DNA from 3 places in the Neobacillus sp. NRS-1170 genome. Region 3 is predicted to be linked to each of the others. Evidence: predicted binding sites of a transcription regulator. Region 3 holds the regulator's gene; each other region holds the start of a gene.
The links. Region 3 encodes CtsR, which represses protease genes until heat stress. Its sites were predicted from a motif close to ATGGTCAATAAAGGTCAAACA; they were not measured.
Positions count from the first base shown of each region.

Region 1 (4,918 bases), on a different contig from region 3:
GCTTTTATTACTAAGGGATCTTGAAGACCTTCCATTGTTAAAAAGTGTGACAAATATAATGGCTGTTGTTTATTGGAAGGAATGCATAAGAAATCGCCTTGAAGAACTAATGAACATACCATGTTTTTTTATTAATGATGAAGCATCGATTAGCTGGACTGTAACCTTATTAAAAAACTCGGTCAAATAAGACCGATTTAGGCTGTCGAAAACTTTTGACAGCCTTTTATTTTATTCACATTCTTTAATAAATTAGCGCGTTAATTTGTAATAAAATATTTCCCGTTCAACTGGCCAGATTGCAGTAACAATCAGTTAATTAATCAACTTTGCAAATTTCCGTTGGGCAATCCTCACAATCAATTTCAATCTTTAAGTACTCTAAATCATGAATGGTGATTGTTCCTTTATCAATTGAAATAATTTTTTCTTTTCTAAGGTCGCTTAATAATCGATTAACTACTTCCCTTGATGTACCGCAGAAATTAGCTAATTCTTGGTTTGTTAATGGAACTTCAAGCAATATTCCTTTATTGGTTTTAATTCCATAGCTATTGCTTAATCGAATCAATGTAGAGTATAAAGCTCCTTTTTTTCCATGTAAAACGAGATCACGAAATTTTGTTTGGGTTTTACGATATTGCTGACTCATCCATTTAATGAACTCAAAGGAAACGGAAAGATTTTGCGATAGTTTTTCCTCAAGAACATCCTTCAAAATTACAGCCACCTCGCCACTTTCAACGACCCGTGCACTTAATAAATACCTCGAAGAAGGAGAAAATAAATTTAATTCACCGATAAAATCACCATTAGAGCACATTCTTAAGGTAAGTTCTCTCCCGTCTGGAATAATTTTACTGATTTGCAAAATCCCGCTTTGTACGATATACATTTCATCCGCTGGAGAGCCTTCTTGAAATAAAAATGATCCCTTTTCAATTTTTTTAGTATGGTGCACGTTCTCAAGGAGATGTAACAACGATACTGGCATTTCTTTTGCTGCCTGCATACATAAAACCACCTTTAATGGTACGACATAAATCGATTACTTAACTTTTTATAACTGACAGTCAAGGTTGGTTATTACATGATTTTACTATAATTATATTGTTTACAAAGAATATTTAGCAATAAATGTGGAATAAATTCATACAATCGTCAAAAAGTCAAACATGATTCGATTATTTCTTAGGAAATACTGTCGAACAATGTGAAAAAATGAAAGAACTTCCTTTAATGGACACTCTAGAAAAGGAAATAATAATGATGTAGACGATAAGGAGGGAAAAGAATGGGACAAAATCATCAGTTCAAATCAGGGAAAAAGGCACCAAATAACGGTGTGTATATTGAAATAGGTGAAACTGGAGACAATGTGATCAATCCAAAAAAAATAAAACTAAAAGCTGGAGACCCGTTTCCGGAGACATCCAATGATAAACGTGTTTGGACTTATCAACAAAAACCATAATAGTTAAAAAAGGTAAAGTCATCCAAGCAGGATGACTTTTTTCTTAGTCAAATTTTACTTAAAATCTGTGATTGCTTTATAATAAAAGTAATAGGTCAAAAATGGTCAATGAGGAAGTGAGTAAAGTGGACTTAAACCGAATGACAGAACGGTTACAAAAAGGACTAATGGATGCGCAATCTTTAGCGGTAAAAAATAATCATCAAGAGATTGATGAATCCCATTTATTTTTGGCATTAATGAATCAAAGCGACAGTCTGATTGAATCTATATTTAAGCGATTGACATTGCCATCTGAAACCATAAAGAAAAAACTGAAAGAATCCCTTGAAAAAAAACCTCAGGTTACTGGAACTGGAGCAGAGCACGGAAAACTATATGTTACAGACCGGCTGCAAAGACTTTTAGCAGCTTCCGAAGAATTCGCTATAAAGTTTTCCGATGAATATATCTCGGTGGAGCATATTCTCTTAGCTGCAGTCTATTCAAATCAATCCGAAATGAAAAAAATCATTCAATCTTTTGACCATACACCTGAAGATATTTTAAAAGCAATAAAAGAAATAAGGGGGAATCAAAGAGTGACATCGCAGAATCCTGAAGCAGGATATGATGCTTTAAAAAAATATGGAAGGGATCTGGTTGCTGAAGTAAAGGCGGGAAAGGTAGATCCGGTTATTGGACGTGATACGGAGATTCGCAATGTAATTCGTATCTTGTCAAGGAAGACCAAGAATAATCCTGTATTAATCGGAGAACCAGGTGTAGGGAAAACCGCCATTGTGGAGGGACTGGCCCAACGGATTGTTAGAAAGGACGTTCCAGAAGGACTAAAGGATAAAACCATCTTTTCCTTAGATATGAGTTCGTTAATTGCTGGTGCAAAATTTAGAGGTGAATTTGAAGAACGATTAAAAGCGGTTTTGAATGAAATCAAAAAAAGTGATGGACAAATCTTACTGTTTATTGATGAAATTCATACCATTGTTGGTGCTGGAAAAACAGAAGGAGCGATGGATGCTGGCAATATGTTAAAGCCGATGCTTGCCCGCGGTGAACTTCATTGTATTGGCGCAACTACACTTGATGAGCATAGGAAGTATATTGAAAAGGACCCTGCTTTAGAACGGAGGTTCCAGCAGGTGCTTGTACAAGAACCAAATGTAGAAGATACCATTTCTATTTTACGAGGATTAAAGGAGCGATACGAGGTTCACCATGGGGTAAAAATTCACGATCATGCTTTAGTAGCTGCAGCTACTTTATCTGACCGGTATATTACTGATCGTTTCCTCCCGGACAAAGCAATAGATCTGGTTGATGAAGCGTGTGCTTTAATTCGCACCGAAATTGATTCAATGCCAACAGAACTAGATGAAGTAACACGCAGAGTCATGCAGTTAGAAATTGAAGAGGCTGCTTTAAGAAAAGAAAACGATGAAGCAAGCAAACTACGGTTAGAATCCCTTCTAAAGGAACTGGCAGATTTAAAAGACCAGGCTAATACTATGAAAGCAAAATGGCTAGAAGAGAAAGAAAGCATTCAGACTTTGCAAGAAAAAAGGGAACAACTTGAGAAGCTTCGCCGTGAGCTACAGCAAGCCGAGGACAAATACGATTTAAATCGTGCAGCTGAACTAAGACATGGTCAAATTCCGTTAGCTGAAAAAGAACTTAAAAGTTTAGAAATGGAAACGGAAAAGGAAAATCGGTTACTTCGCGAAGAGGTAACAGGTGAGGAAATTTCCAATATTGTATCTAGGTGGACAGGAATTCCTCTCTCAAAATTAGTTGAGGGGGAGAGAGAAAAGTTATTGAAACTCGAAGCAATTCTTCATGAGAGAGTAATTGGACAAAATGAAGCCGTCAATTTGGTAGCAGACGCAGTACTGCGGGCTAGGGCCGGAATTAAAGATCCTAATCGCCCAATTGGATCCTTTCTTTTTTTAGGGCCAACTGGCGTAGGGAAAACAGAGTTAGCAAAAGCTTTGGCAGAGTCTTTATTTGATAGTGAAGAACATATTATTCGTATCGATATGTCGGAATATATGGAAAAGCATGCGGTATCACGCTTAATTGGTGCTCCACCAGGGTATGTTGGCTATGAAGAAGGTGGGCAGCTGACAGAAGCGGTTAGAAGAAGACCTTATTCGGTTGTTCTGATGGACGAAATTGAAAAGGCTCATCCTGAAGTCTTTAATATTCTCCTTCAAGCCTTAGATGATGGGCGCATCACTGATTCACAAGGAAGGGTAGTAGATTTTAAAAATACTGTTATTATTATGACCTCCAATATCGGATCACAATTTTTACTTGAACGTGCCGAAAATGAAATTGAAATTACAGAAACAGCAAGAGAAATGGTATTGGGCCAATTAAGAGTGCATTTTCGTCCGGAATTTTTAAACCGTATTGATGAAATTATCCTATTTAAGCCATTATCATTAGGAGAAATCAAAAATATTGTCGTCAAAATGTTAAAAGAGCTTCAGAACAGGTTAAAAGAACAGCAAATAAATATCTCAATCAATGAGGATGCCAAGGAATTCATCGCAGTTAACGGGTATGACCCAACCTATGGTGCTAGACCGCTAAAGCGTTATATCCAAAGGAACATTGAAACGAAGTTAGCTCGAGAAATTATTACAGGAAGGGTCCATAATGGTTCAAGTGTTGAAATTACGATTCAAAATGAAGAAGTGACAATTTTAATAAAATAACATGGGATTTGATTGTTCAAGTAAAAAAAGTCTTCCATTGATTTGGAAGACTTTTTTTTGTCGGCACTTAATGTTTTTCAACAGGCTCATTTGGTATCAAAGATGAAACCACATAAACTAAGATGGTTACAGCAACAGCTAAGATGGAACCTACTTTAACATCAAATGCAACACCATTCATTGAACTTACAACATATGTAAGCATTTGCACTAGTAAAAATAACCAGAAAAAAGTCCAAAAGAATCGCACTATTTTTCACCTCTAACCTTATTTACATCATTTCTAATATTACCATATGACTTCTAATTAATAAATGTTTATTTGATAATTCACTCATTTAATTAATTGTTTGCACATAAATGTAAATAAAAATATAGGCAAACTCCCTTTCATCTTTTGTGAACCAACATACAATATCGTGAGGAAAAATGTAAAAGGAGATTTACCTATGGACAGTCGTAATTTTCAGATGGATACCCAATGGAATATCATTTATTACCCAGAAAAGCCTACTGGATTTGGGGTCTTAATAATTGGAGATGAACGGCATTTTGTGGACGATTGTAAAAGCTTTTGGACACAAAATGAAGGGAAGTCGGTTATTATAAACCAACTGAAAGAAAAAGGATACACGATTTTTTCCTCAAATCTTTATGGGCGAAACTGGGGGAGCGAAAGATCTGTTGATTTGGCTCAGCGGCTATATCAACATGTAATCCGAAG
Region 1 covers NZ_JBITPF010000027.1:46,120-51,037, reverse strand. Annotated here, with positions in the region: gene mobB (molybdopterin-guanine dinucleotide biosynthesis protein B) at 1-190, shown strand, start outside; gene ACIFOT_RS12720 (Crp/Fnr family transcriptional regulator) at 320-1,012, opposite strand; gene ACIFOT_RS12715 (YjzC family protein) at 1,295-1,474, shown strand; gene clpB (ATP-dependent chaperone ClpB) at 1,600-4,194, shown strand; gene ACIFOT_RS12705 (DUF2929 family protein) at 4,262-4,444, opposite strand; gene ACIFOT_RS12700 (hydrolase) at 4,644-4,918, shown strand, end outside.
Region 1: clpB (ATP-dependent chaperone ClpB) is a predicted target of CtsR. The motif match lies at 1,566-1,586, and genes of this name have one in related genera.

Region 2 (4,918 bases), on a different contig from region 3:
TTTCTTAGCACCTGCTTCAAGGTGTTTCGCAGCATCTTCACGCTTTGTGAAACGTCCAGTTGATTCAACTACTACATCCACACCAAGGTCGCCCCAGCCAAGCTGTGCAGGGTCGCGCTCAGCGATAACCTTTACTTTGTGTCCGCCAACAACTAGGTATTCACCGTCAACTGTTACATCTTCAGCAAGAGTTCCGTGAACAGTATCATATTTTAAAAGATGAGCAAGCATATTTGCATCTGTTAAATCGTTAATTGCCACGATTTCCACATTGTTATGTTTTAATGCCGCACGAAATACGTTACGACCAATACGTCCAAATCCATTAATACCAACTTTAACTGCCATGATAAAATTCCTCCTTTTATTTGGGTAAAGATGTATATTTTTTAAAAGGATTTACCCTTTCAATAACCTGGTTGCGACACCTTCATCGGTGATTAAGATCGTCGATGCCGGCGCTTGTTTCATATAGGCTTTGATTGCTTTTGCCTTTGATGCTCCCCCTGCCACCGCAATCACGTTCGGAATGTTTGCTAAGTCTTCAAGCTGGAGACCAATCGTCAGAACCTTGTGGACTATCTCGCCTTCTTCATTAAAATAGTAACCAAATGCTTCAGAAGCAGCTTTTTCCTGTTCAAGCTTTTTTAAGATGTCAGGACTGCTTTTTCTCCTTTTGGCCATTGTGATAGCATCCCCAATTCCGTGGAGAACCATGCTTGCTGACCTAATCAGGTTTAAAACCTCATGAATGTCAGGTTCTTTAATCAGCGATTCATAAATCTCCATACTGACTTGGTCGGGAACATAAAAGACGCGATGCTTTGAATGAGTGTTTTGAGACATAATCGAGCTGATCGTGTTTGCTTGATTATGGACATCCTCCCCCACTCCGCCGCGGGCCGGAACAAACAATAATTCCTTATTCGAAATCTCTGGCGAAAGTCTATCTGCAACAGCCGCCATCGTGGACCCGCCTGTTACTGCGATGATATTTTTTCCTTCAAGAAGCCTTTTCATGCAGGCTGCACATGCCTTGCCAAGTTCGCCTTTTACCATAGAGGACTCATCACTATCACCGGGTACAATTATAACTTTTCGAATGCCCAGACGGTGTTTTAATTCCAGCTCCATGACATCCATACCCTTTAATTCACGCATGAGGCCTTCCAAATCTTCTAGTAAATTTTTCCCTTCGTCAGTTAAACTCATTCCCACGTTGTTGATGTAAATAAGATGCTGATCTTTGAGGAAGTCTACTTCACTACGAAGAATTCTTTCGGTAAACCCAAGGCTAACGGCTAAACTTCTTCTTCCTACCGGCTGCATAAATCCTATGTAACGCAGGATAGAATAACGTTTTTGCAGAACCTGAAGGAAATCGGGTAATAATCTTTTTGTGATATCGATGAATGACTGCATGATTACCATGCTCCTTTATAATATGTTGCTGGGCAAAAAATGTCCACCCTAGACATATTATGTCCCACCTGACCCAAAAAAAATCACCCTTGCTACATTTTTCATTGTAACAGGAGTGAAAACCTATTTCAACTTATAAATCCACCTTTTTTTCCTGTAAACGGTTACTTATGTCAAATTTGTTAACCATACCATAGGCAACCTCATCCCCATCGAGATGAACAACAGGAATCATCAACCCGTAAAGCTCGGTTAATTCATCACTTTCTTCGATATCCATTTCTTTGAGTTCGAAATCCCACTCCTCTTTAAGTTCAAGAAGTACGGCCTTTGCCTTATCACAAAGCGGGCAGCGATTTCTAGTATACAACGTAATTTGCGGCATTGATTTTTTCCTTCCTTAGTTAAATCTTTTTCTTTTTGATGAGGACGGGATCCCCAGCTGGTCACGGTATTTGGCAATAGTCCGCCTCGAAACTACGATTCCCTCTGCCGTCTTCAATTGTTCCACAATTTCCTGATCCGATAGCGGTTTTTCTTTATTCTCTTTTTCTATCAGCCTGGTAATGGCATTTTTCACTTGAGTTGAGGAGGTATTTTCATCCTCTGAGACCGTTTGGATTGTACTGGTGAAAAAGGATTTTAACGTAACGGTTCCTACTGGTGTTTGCACGTATTTTTCCCTTACAGCACGGCTGACGGTCGATTCATGAATGTCTAGTTCCGCGGCCACTTCCTTCATCGTCATCGGTACTAAATATTGTGCACCTTTTTGAAAAAAAGCAGGCTGCTTTTCAACAATCTTTCCTACAACCTTTGTCAGTGTTTCTTTCCGCTGTTCAATACTTCTTAAGATCCATTGGTAATCCTGGAATTTTTCCTGTAAAAAACGGCTTACCTGAATATCCTGGTCTTTGAATTTTTTATAGTACGTCTCATTGAAGCTTATCCTTGGAATCGGATCATCAAACATCCGAACTGTTAAACCTTCCTCAGTTTGCTCAATAATCGCATCGGGCGTAATGTAGGCTGCACTAGCAGTTCCCCCGGTTAAAATCGCTGCAGGTTTTGGATTAAGAACCTGGATTTCATCGAAAACATCTTGAATTTCCTTTAAAGTAACCTTAAGCTCTTTTGAAATTTGCTTCCATTTCTTTTCAGCGAAAGGAACAAAATAGTTAGCAATAATATTAAGGGCAAGCTCATTATTAGGATTTTGATAATAAATTTGCATCAAGAGGCATTCTTGTAGGTTTCTTGCACCAATTCCCGCTGGTTCGAGCGTTTGCAGCACGGCTAAACATTCCTCTACTAATTCCTCTGATACCTTTAGGTTTTCAGCAATTTGGCTGAAGTCACCAAAGAAGTAACCGTTTTCATCTAGATTCTGTATAAGATGGCGAATGACTCTCAATTGGTCCGCCGACAATTTTTTTATGTTTAATTGAGAAATTAATTGCTCTTCTAACGAAAATTTCTTTTCGGCAATTTGGTCGATCCAGTCTTTTTCTTCTTTTTGATGTTTGCGGCGATTTCGATCGATTAGGGGATTCATCGGCTTTACATTCGCATGCTCCACTTGGATCAGGGGATTTTCTAGCGCCTTATTTTCCAAAAAAGCAGTCAGTTCCTGCGCTGAATATTGCAATAAGGCTATCGCCTGGGATAATTCTTGCGTCATCGCGAGTTTTAATGTTTGCTGTTGCCATAATCCTGCCTTTAAATTCATTTTAATCTCTCCCCCTTATTATCTATTTTACATGAAAGAGGAGTTTTGGGGTATGGAAATTGGCAACCAGCTATTTATATATACCGCTTATCGATATATTTATAATAAAGGAGTGTTTTATGAGATGAAGAAGATTCATTGTCATTTAAAAGATTTATTTAATGAAAGAAATATGTCTCAAGAGGAAATAGCTGGTCTTTCAAAAGTAAATGAGTCTACCATTAATTCACTTTATAATAATGAGCTTAACACTATTTTAAAAAAAGAAATGTGCAGATTGCTGAAGCTCTTAAAATTGACGATATTTCACAGTTATTTTCAATAGTTGAAAAATAAAAACCCCCTGTTTGCGAAAAACAGAGGGCTTTCATGACGCGCTCGGAGGGAATCGAACCCCCATTTTAAGAACCGGAATCTTACGTGCTATCCGTTGCACCACGAGCGCAAAATTATTAACGACTTACATATTATATGCCAGATTCTTTCACTTTGCAAGTAGAAAATGGGTTTAAAATGAACTAATCTGGATATGATGAATTAGGGAAAGCTGTCGAACTTTTTAAAGTCAAACTGTTTGACCTTTATTGACCATCCAGTGTATGATAACAATACATAATGTTTTTACCTTTTCTAATCAAAGGAGGAAGAAAAATGAATTTGATCCCTACAGTAATCGAACAAACGAACCGGGGCGAAAGAGCATATGACATCTATTCCCGTCTATTAAAAGACCGGATCATCATGCTTGGAAGCGCCATTGATGATCATGTAGCAAACAGCATTGTTGCTCAATTATTATTCCTTGAAGCTGATAACCCAGAAAAAGATATATCCCTATATATCAACAGCCCTGGCGGAAGCATTACTGCCGGTATGGCGATTTATGATACTATGCAGTTCATTAAGCCAAACGTGCAAACAATCTGTATCGGTATGGCTGCATCCATGGGTGCATTCCTTCTTGCAGCAGGTGAAAAAGGCAAGCGCTATGCCCTTCCGAATGCTGAAGTTATGATTCACCAGCCACTAGGCGGTGCACAGGGACAGGCAACGGAAATCGAAATTGCTGCTAAGCGCATCCTCTTCCTTCGTGAAAAATTAAATGGAATTCTTGCTGAGCGCACTGGCCAGCCGCTTGAAGTGCTCCAAAAGGATACTGACCGCGATAACTTCATGACTGCTGAACGTGCGAAAGAATATGGTCTAGTTGACCACATTATTACTCGTAATTCTCTTGATGATAAAACGAAAAAGTAATTGTTTTGAGCAACCGGCTTTAGGGCTGGTTGCTTTTTTATTTTTGTGGCCTGTGGGGGCTTTTAGGCGCCCTTCTTTCTTCGAGCATCAGCATTAGGGGATTTTCTTAATGGCAGTGAAATTTCATGTTATATGGTCATAGAAAATCCTCATAAAACCAAAAAGAGGTTTGGCATCTTAATGAGCCAAACCCCTTTTCTATTATTGATCCTTCTGAATAAAATCAGCTAAAGCGTGGATGGCGTTTTCTTCATCATCACCGTCTGCAATGATATTAATCACGACTCCTGAGCCGACTGCTAAGCTCATTAAGCCCATGATGCTTTTGGCATTTACTTTCTTGCCATCCTTCTCTAGAAAAATATCGGCAGAAAACCGGTTGGCTTCCTGGACAAAAAGGGCCGCTGGGCGCGCTTGAAGTCCTGTTCTCAATTTAACTTCTACTTCTTTCACTAGCATAATCATATTCCTCCTCATTTTTTTCTTTATATATCTTTGAAGCTTATTCAA
Region 2 covers NZ_JBITPF010000026.1:36,181-41,098, forward strand. Annotated here, with positions in the region: gene gap (type I glyceraldehyde-3-phosphate dehydrogenase) at 1-348, opposite strand, end outside; gene ACIFOT_RS11770 (sugar-binding transcriptional regulator) at 400-1,422, opposite strand; gene ACIFOT_RS11775 (glutaredoxin family protein) at 1,556-1,807, opposite strand; gene rpoN (RNA polymerase factor sigma-54) at 1,823-3,151, opposite strand; gene ACIFOT_RS11785 (helix-turn-helix domain-containing protein) at 3,204-3,476, shown strand; tRNA gene ACIFOT_RS11790 (tRNA-Arg) at 3,525-3,596, opposite strand; gene clpP (ATP-dependent Clp endopeptidase proteolytic subunit ClpP) at 3,803-4,408, shown strand; gene ACIFOT_RS11800 (HPr family phosphocarrier protein) at 4,610-4,867, opposite strand.
Region 2: clpP (ATP-dependent Clp endopeptidase proteolytic subunit ClpP) is a predicted target of CtsR. The motif match lies at 3,723-3,743, and genes of this name have one in related genera.

Region 3 (4,918 bases):
TTAAGCTTCTCAGCGCCGATGGTAGTTGGGGCACGCGCCCCTGTGAGAGTAGGACGTTGCCAGGCAATTAAAAGAGACAATCCGAGAGGGTTGTCTTTTTGTATTGGGAACAAACGTATATCCAAAGTTAAAATGGACTATATTGTGGACACGGGAACTGGAAAAATGGAAGACCGAGTCCACGATAGCGCGTATAGCGGACATGGAACTAGAAAAAAAGAAGACCGAGTCCACGATAGCGCTTATAGAGGACATGGACATCAGAAAAAAAGAAGACCGAGTCTACGATAGCCCATATAGAGGACACGGATATTAGAAAAAAAGAAGTCCAAGTCCAAAATAGCTCGAATCCCTCTCCACTAACTAATAATAAAGCCTCACGAATTACCCTTCAAAGTCTAATGAAGAACAAAACTAACAATACAACTTCCGGACAATACTCCAACTTATTACACCAATCATACATTCATAAAAATTCACACGTTTCCCAACCGCAGAATTTGGAGAAAATCATTAGTAGCGAATCGTTGCATCTAGATAAAAAAGTGAGTATAATTTATGTCAAATATAGTCAAAGTCAGAACCACCAAAAGGGGGTGGGAAGATGAGGAACATTTCCGATATTATTGAAAAATACTTGAAACAAGTATTAGAAATGAGTGACGAGGATCTCGTTGAAATAAAGCGGAGTGAAATCGCCGATAAATTTCAATGCGTCCCTTCACAAATCAATTACGTTATCAATACCCGCTTTACCATCGAAAGAGGATATATTGTCGAAAGCAAACGAGGCGGCGGAGGTTATATCCGAATCATGAAAGTTCAATCTCATGATTTAGCCCATCTAATCGACCATTTGCTATCGTTGATCCAAAACCGAATTAGTCAAGCGAGTGCCGAAGACGTCATCCTAAGGCTTGTCCAGGAAGAAATCATAACGACCAGAGAAGCGAAAATCATGTTAAGTGTCATCGACCGGTCTGTTTTATATATTGATCTTCCATACCGGGACGAATTACGTGCCAGAATGCTAAAAGCCATGCTAACATCTTTAAAATATAAATAACTCAAGCTGCTGGAGAGGTGAAAGTATGATTTGCCAGGAATGTAACCAAAGACCTGCAGCACTTCATTTTACAAAAATCATAAATGGTGAAAAAACAGAAGTGCACCTTTGTGAGAAATGCGCTCAGGAAAAAGGCGAAATGTTCATTTTTAATGGAGAATCGGGTTTTGCATTTAATAATCTGTTAGCTGGATTATTAAATATCGACCCTTCTTTTAAAAAACCAAGCCAAAGCCCGTTTCATCAGGAGGAAGTCCTGCAATGTGATTACTGTTCAATGACTTTTCCTCAATTTTTAAAGGTAGGCCGTTTCGGTTGTGCACATTGCTATGAAACCTTTAAAGAACAGCTTAAACCTGTTTTGGGACGTCTCCACAGCGGCAACTGGGCCCATAACGGAAAAATCCCTAAAAGAATTGGCGGTGGAATTCATCTTCGCAAGCAATTAGAGGAGCTGAAAAACGCACTAAGAGATTCCATCATCGGTGAAGAGTTCGAGAAAGCTGCCGAGATTCGTGATGAAATACGGAACCTAGAAAAACAACTAGCAGGCAGCCAAGAGGGAGGGGAATAACGGCGTGTCACTCGAACGTTTTCTTAATCAAGCGGTCAGTTCTTGGATGAGTGCGGAAGGACCCGATTCCGATATTGTCCTAAGTTCTCGAATCCGATTGGCCCGAAATTTTAATGAATATCGATTCCCAACTTTATTTTCACACGAAGAAGCGAAAGGGATTATTTTAGAAATCGAAGAGATTTTAAAAACTTCACCGCTTCAAAAATTTGGTCAAATGGAATTGTTGGAAATTGATGAAATACAGCCGCTCCAAAAAAGAGTCCTAGTGGAAAAGCATTTAATCAGTCCACATTTAGCGGAAGATTCACCATATGGTGCAGTTCTATTAACCGAAAATGAAGAAGTTAGTATTATGATTAATGAAGAGGATCATATCCGAATACAATGTTTGTTCCCGGGCATGCAATTATCAGAAGCGCTGGATGCTGCGAATGAAATAGATGATTGGCTCGAGAGTAATATTCAATATGCTTTTGATGAAAAACACGGTTACTTAACTAGCTGTCCTACCAATGTAGGAACAGGCCTCCGAGCTTCCGTTATGATGCATTTGCCTGGTCTGATGTTAACCCAGCAAATCAACCGGATTATTCCTGCTATTCACCAATTAGGACTGGTTGTCAGAGGGATTTATGGTGAAGGAAGTGAAGCGCTGGGGAATATATTTCAAATCTCCAATCAAATCACATTAGGAAAATCGGAAGAGGATATCGGCCGTGACCTAATGGGCGTTGTCAGCCAGTTAATTTCGCAAGAAAGGTCGGCACGTGAAGCATTACGAAAGACTTCTAACATACAATTAGAAGACAGGGTGTTCCGTTCGTTGGGCGTGTTATCTAATAGCCGGATCATTGAATCAAATGAAGCTGCAAAGTGTTTATCCGATGTTCGGCTTGGAATAGATATGGGGTATATCAATGATATGCCAAAAACGATATTAAATGAATTAATGATATTAACTCAGCCGGGATTTTTGCAGCAATATGCCGGCGGACCATTAAGACCTCATGAGAGAGATATCAGACGCGCAGCATTAATACGGGAACGACTAAATTTGGAGAAAGAAAAAATAGGTGAGGAGTGAGAGTATGATGTTCGGCCGTTTTACTGAGAGAGCACAAAAAGTTTTAGCTTTAGCACAAGAGGAAGCCATTCGTCTTGGTCACAACAATATTGGGACAGAGCATATTTTATTAGGGTTAATTCGTGAAGGAGAAGGGATCGCAGCAAAGGCCCTTTATGGCCTGGGATTAGGTTCTGATAAAATCCAAAAAGAAGTTGAAAACTTAATTGGCAAAGGACAAGAGACGTCTCAAACCATTCACTATACTCCTAGAGCAAAAAAAGTCATTGAACTTTCCATGGATGAGGCCCGGAAATTAGGCCATTCTTATGTCGGAACAGAGCATATTCTCCTTGGATTGATCCGTGAAGGAGAGGGTGTTGCTGCCCGTGTACTTAATAATCTTGGTGTCAGCTTAAATAAAGCGCGCCAGCAGGTCCTTCAATTGTTAGGAAGCAATGAATCTGGCGGACATCAGGGTGGCGGGGCAGTAAGCGCTAATACTCCAACACTTGATAGCCTTGCTCGTGATTTAACAGCGATTGCAAGAGAAGGAAGTCTAGATCCAGTAATTGGACGCAGTAAGGAAATTCAGCGAGTTATCGAGGTACTAAGCCGCCGGACAAAAAATAACCCGGTTTTAATCGGTGAGCCTGGTGTAGGTAAAACTGCGATTGCTGAAGGGCTTGCCCAGCAAATCGTGAATAATGAAGTGCCGGAAATTCTCCGTGATAAGCGCGTCATGACGCTCGATATGGGAACCGTTGTTGCCGGAACGAAGTATCGCGGTGAATTTGAAGACCGTCTGAAAAAAGTAATGGATGAAATTCGCCAAGCAGGCAATATCATTCTATTTATTGATGAACTTCATACCTTAATTGGAGCTGGTGGTGCGGAAGGTGCGATTGACGCTTCCAATATTTTAAAACCATCGCTTGCTCGTGGTGAACTTCAATGTATCGGAGCTACGACACTTGATGAATACCGTAAATATATTGAAAAAGATGCTGCCTTAGAACGTCGTTTCCAACCAATCCGTGTTGATGAACCAACTGCTGAGGAATCGATTCAAATTTTAGAAGGATTGCGTGATCGTTATGAGGCGCACCACCGTGTATCAATTACAGATGAAGCGATTGAGGCTGCGGTAAAGCTTTCTGATCGTTATATTTCGGACCGCTTCCTGCCTGATAAAGCAATCGATTTAATTGATGAAGCGGGCTCGAAGGTACGACTTCGTTCCTATACCACTCCTCCTAATTTAAAAGAATTAGAGGTAAAGCTTGAAGATGTCAGAAAAGAGAAGGACTCAGCCGTTCAAAGCCAAGAGTTTGAAAAAGCGGCTTCCTTAAGAGATACAGAGCAGCGTCTGCGTGAACAGCTCGAAGAAACGAAGAAAACGTGGAAAGAAAAACAAGGAAAAGAAAATAACGAAGTAACCGTTGAGGATATCGCCAGTGTCGTTTCCAGCTGGACGGGAGTACCTGTTTCGAAGCTTCAACAAACGGAGACTGCAAAACTTCTAAATCTAGAGGAAGTTCTTCATTCTCGTGTTATTGGTCAAGAGGAAGCCGTTATTGCGGTGTCTAAAGCAGTCCGCCGTGCGAGAGCAGGACTAAAAGATCCGAAACGTCCAATCGGTTCATTCGTCTTCCTTGGACCAACCGGTGTAGGAAAAACGGAATTAGCACGGGCGCTTGCTGAAGCCATGTTTGGCGATGAGGATGCGATGATTCGTATTGATATGTCTGAGTATATGGAGAAGCATTCTACCTCCCGTCTTGTCGGTTCCCCTCCAGGCTATGTCGGCTATGAAGAAGGCGGACAATTAACCGAAAAGGTTCGTAGAAAACCATACTCTGTAATCTTGCTGGATGAGATTGAAAAGGCACATCCGGATGTATTTAATATCCTTCTTCAAGTGCTTGAAGATGGACGCTTAACAGACTCCAAAGGAAGAACGGTTGATTTCCGTAATACCGTTTTGATTATGACCTCCAATGTCGGGGCAGAAGCATTAAAACGCAACAAATTTGTCGGCTTTAATATTCAGGACAGCGCCCAGGATTATAAGGATATGAAGGGGAAAGTAATGGAGGAATTAAAGAAAGCCTTCCGTCCGGAATTCTTGAACCGTATCGATGAAATCATCGTCTTCCATGCACTCGAGAAGAAGCATTTAGACGAAATTGTCACTCTTTTATCAGACCAG
Region 3 covers NZ_JBITPF010000050.1:69,523-74,440, reverse strand. Annotated here, with positions in the region: partial or broken rRNA gene rrf (5S ribosomal RNA) at 1-65, shown strand, start outside; gene ACIFOT_RS21925 (CtsR family transcriptional regulator) at 605-1,066, shown strand; gene ACIFOT_RS21920 (UvrB/UvrC motif-containing protein) at 1,092-1,640, shown strand; gene ACIFOT_RS21915 (protein arginine kinase) at 1,645-2,727, shown strand; gene clpC (ATP-dependent protease ATP-binding subunit ClpC) at 2,732-4,918, shown strand, end outside.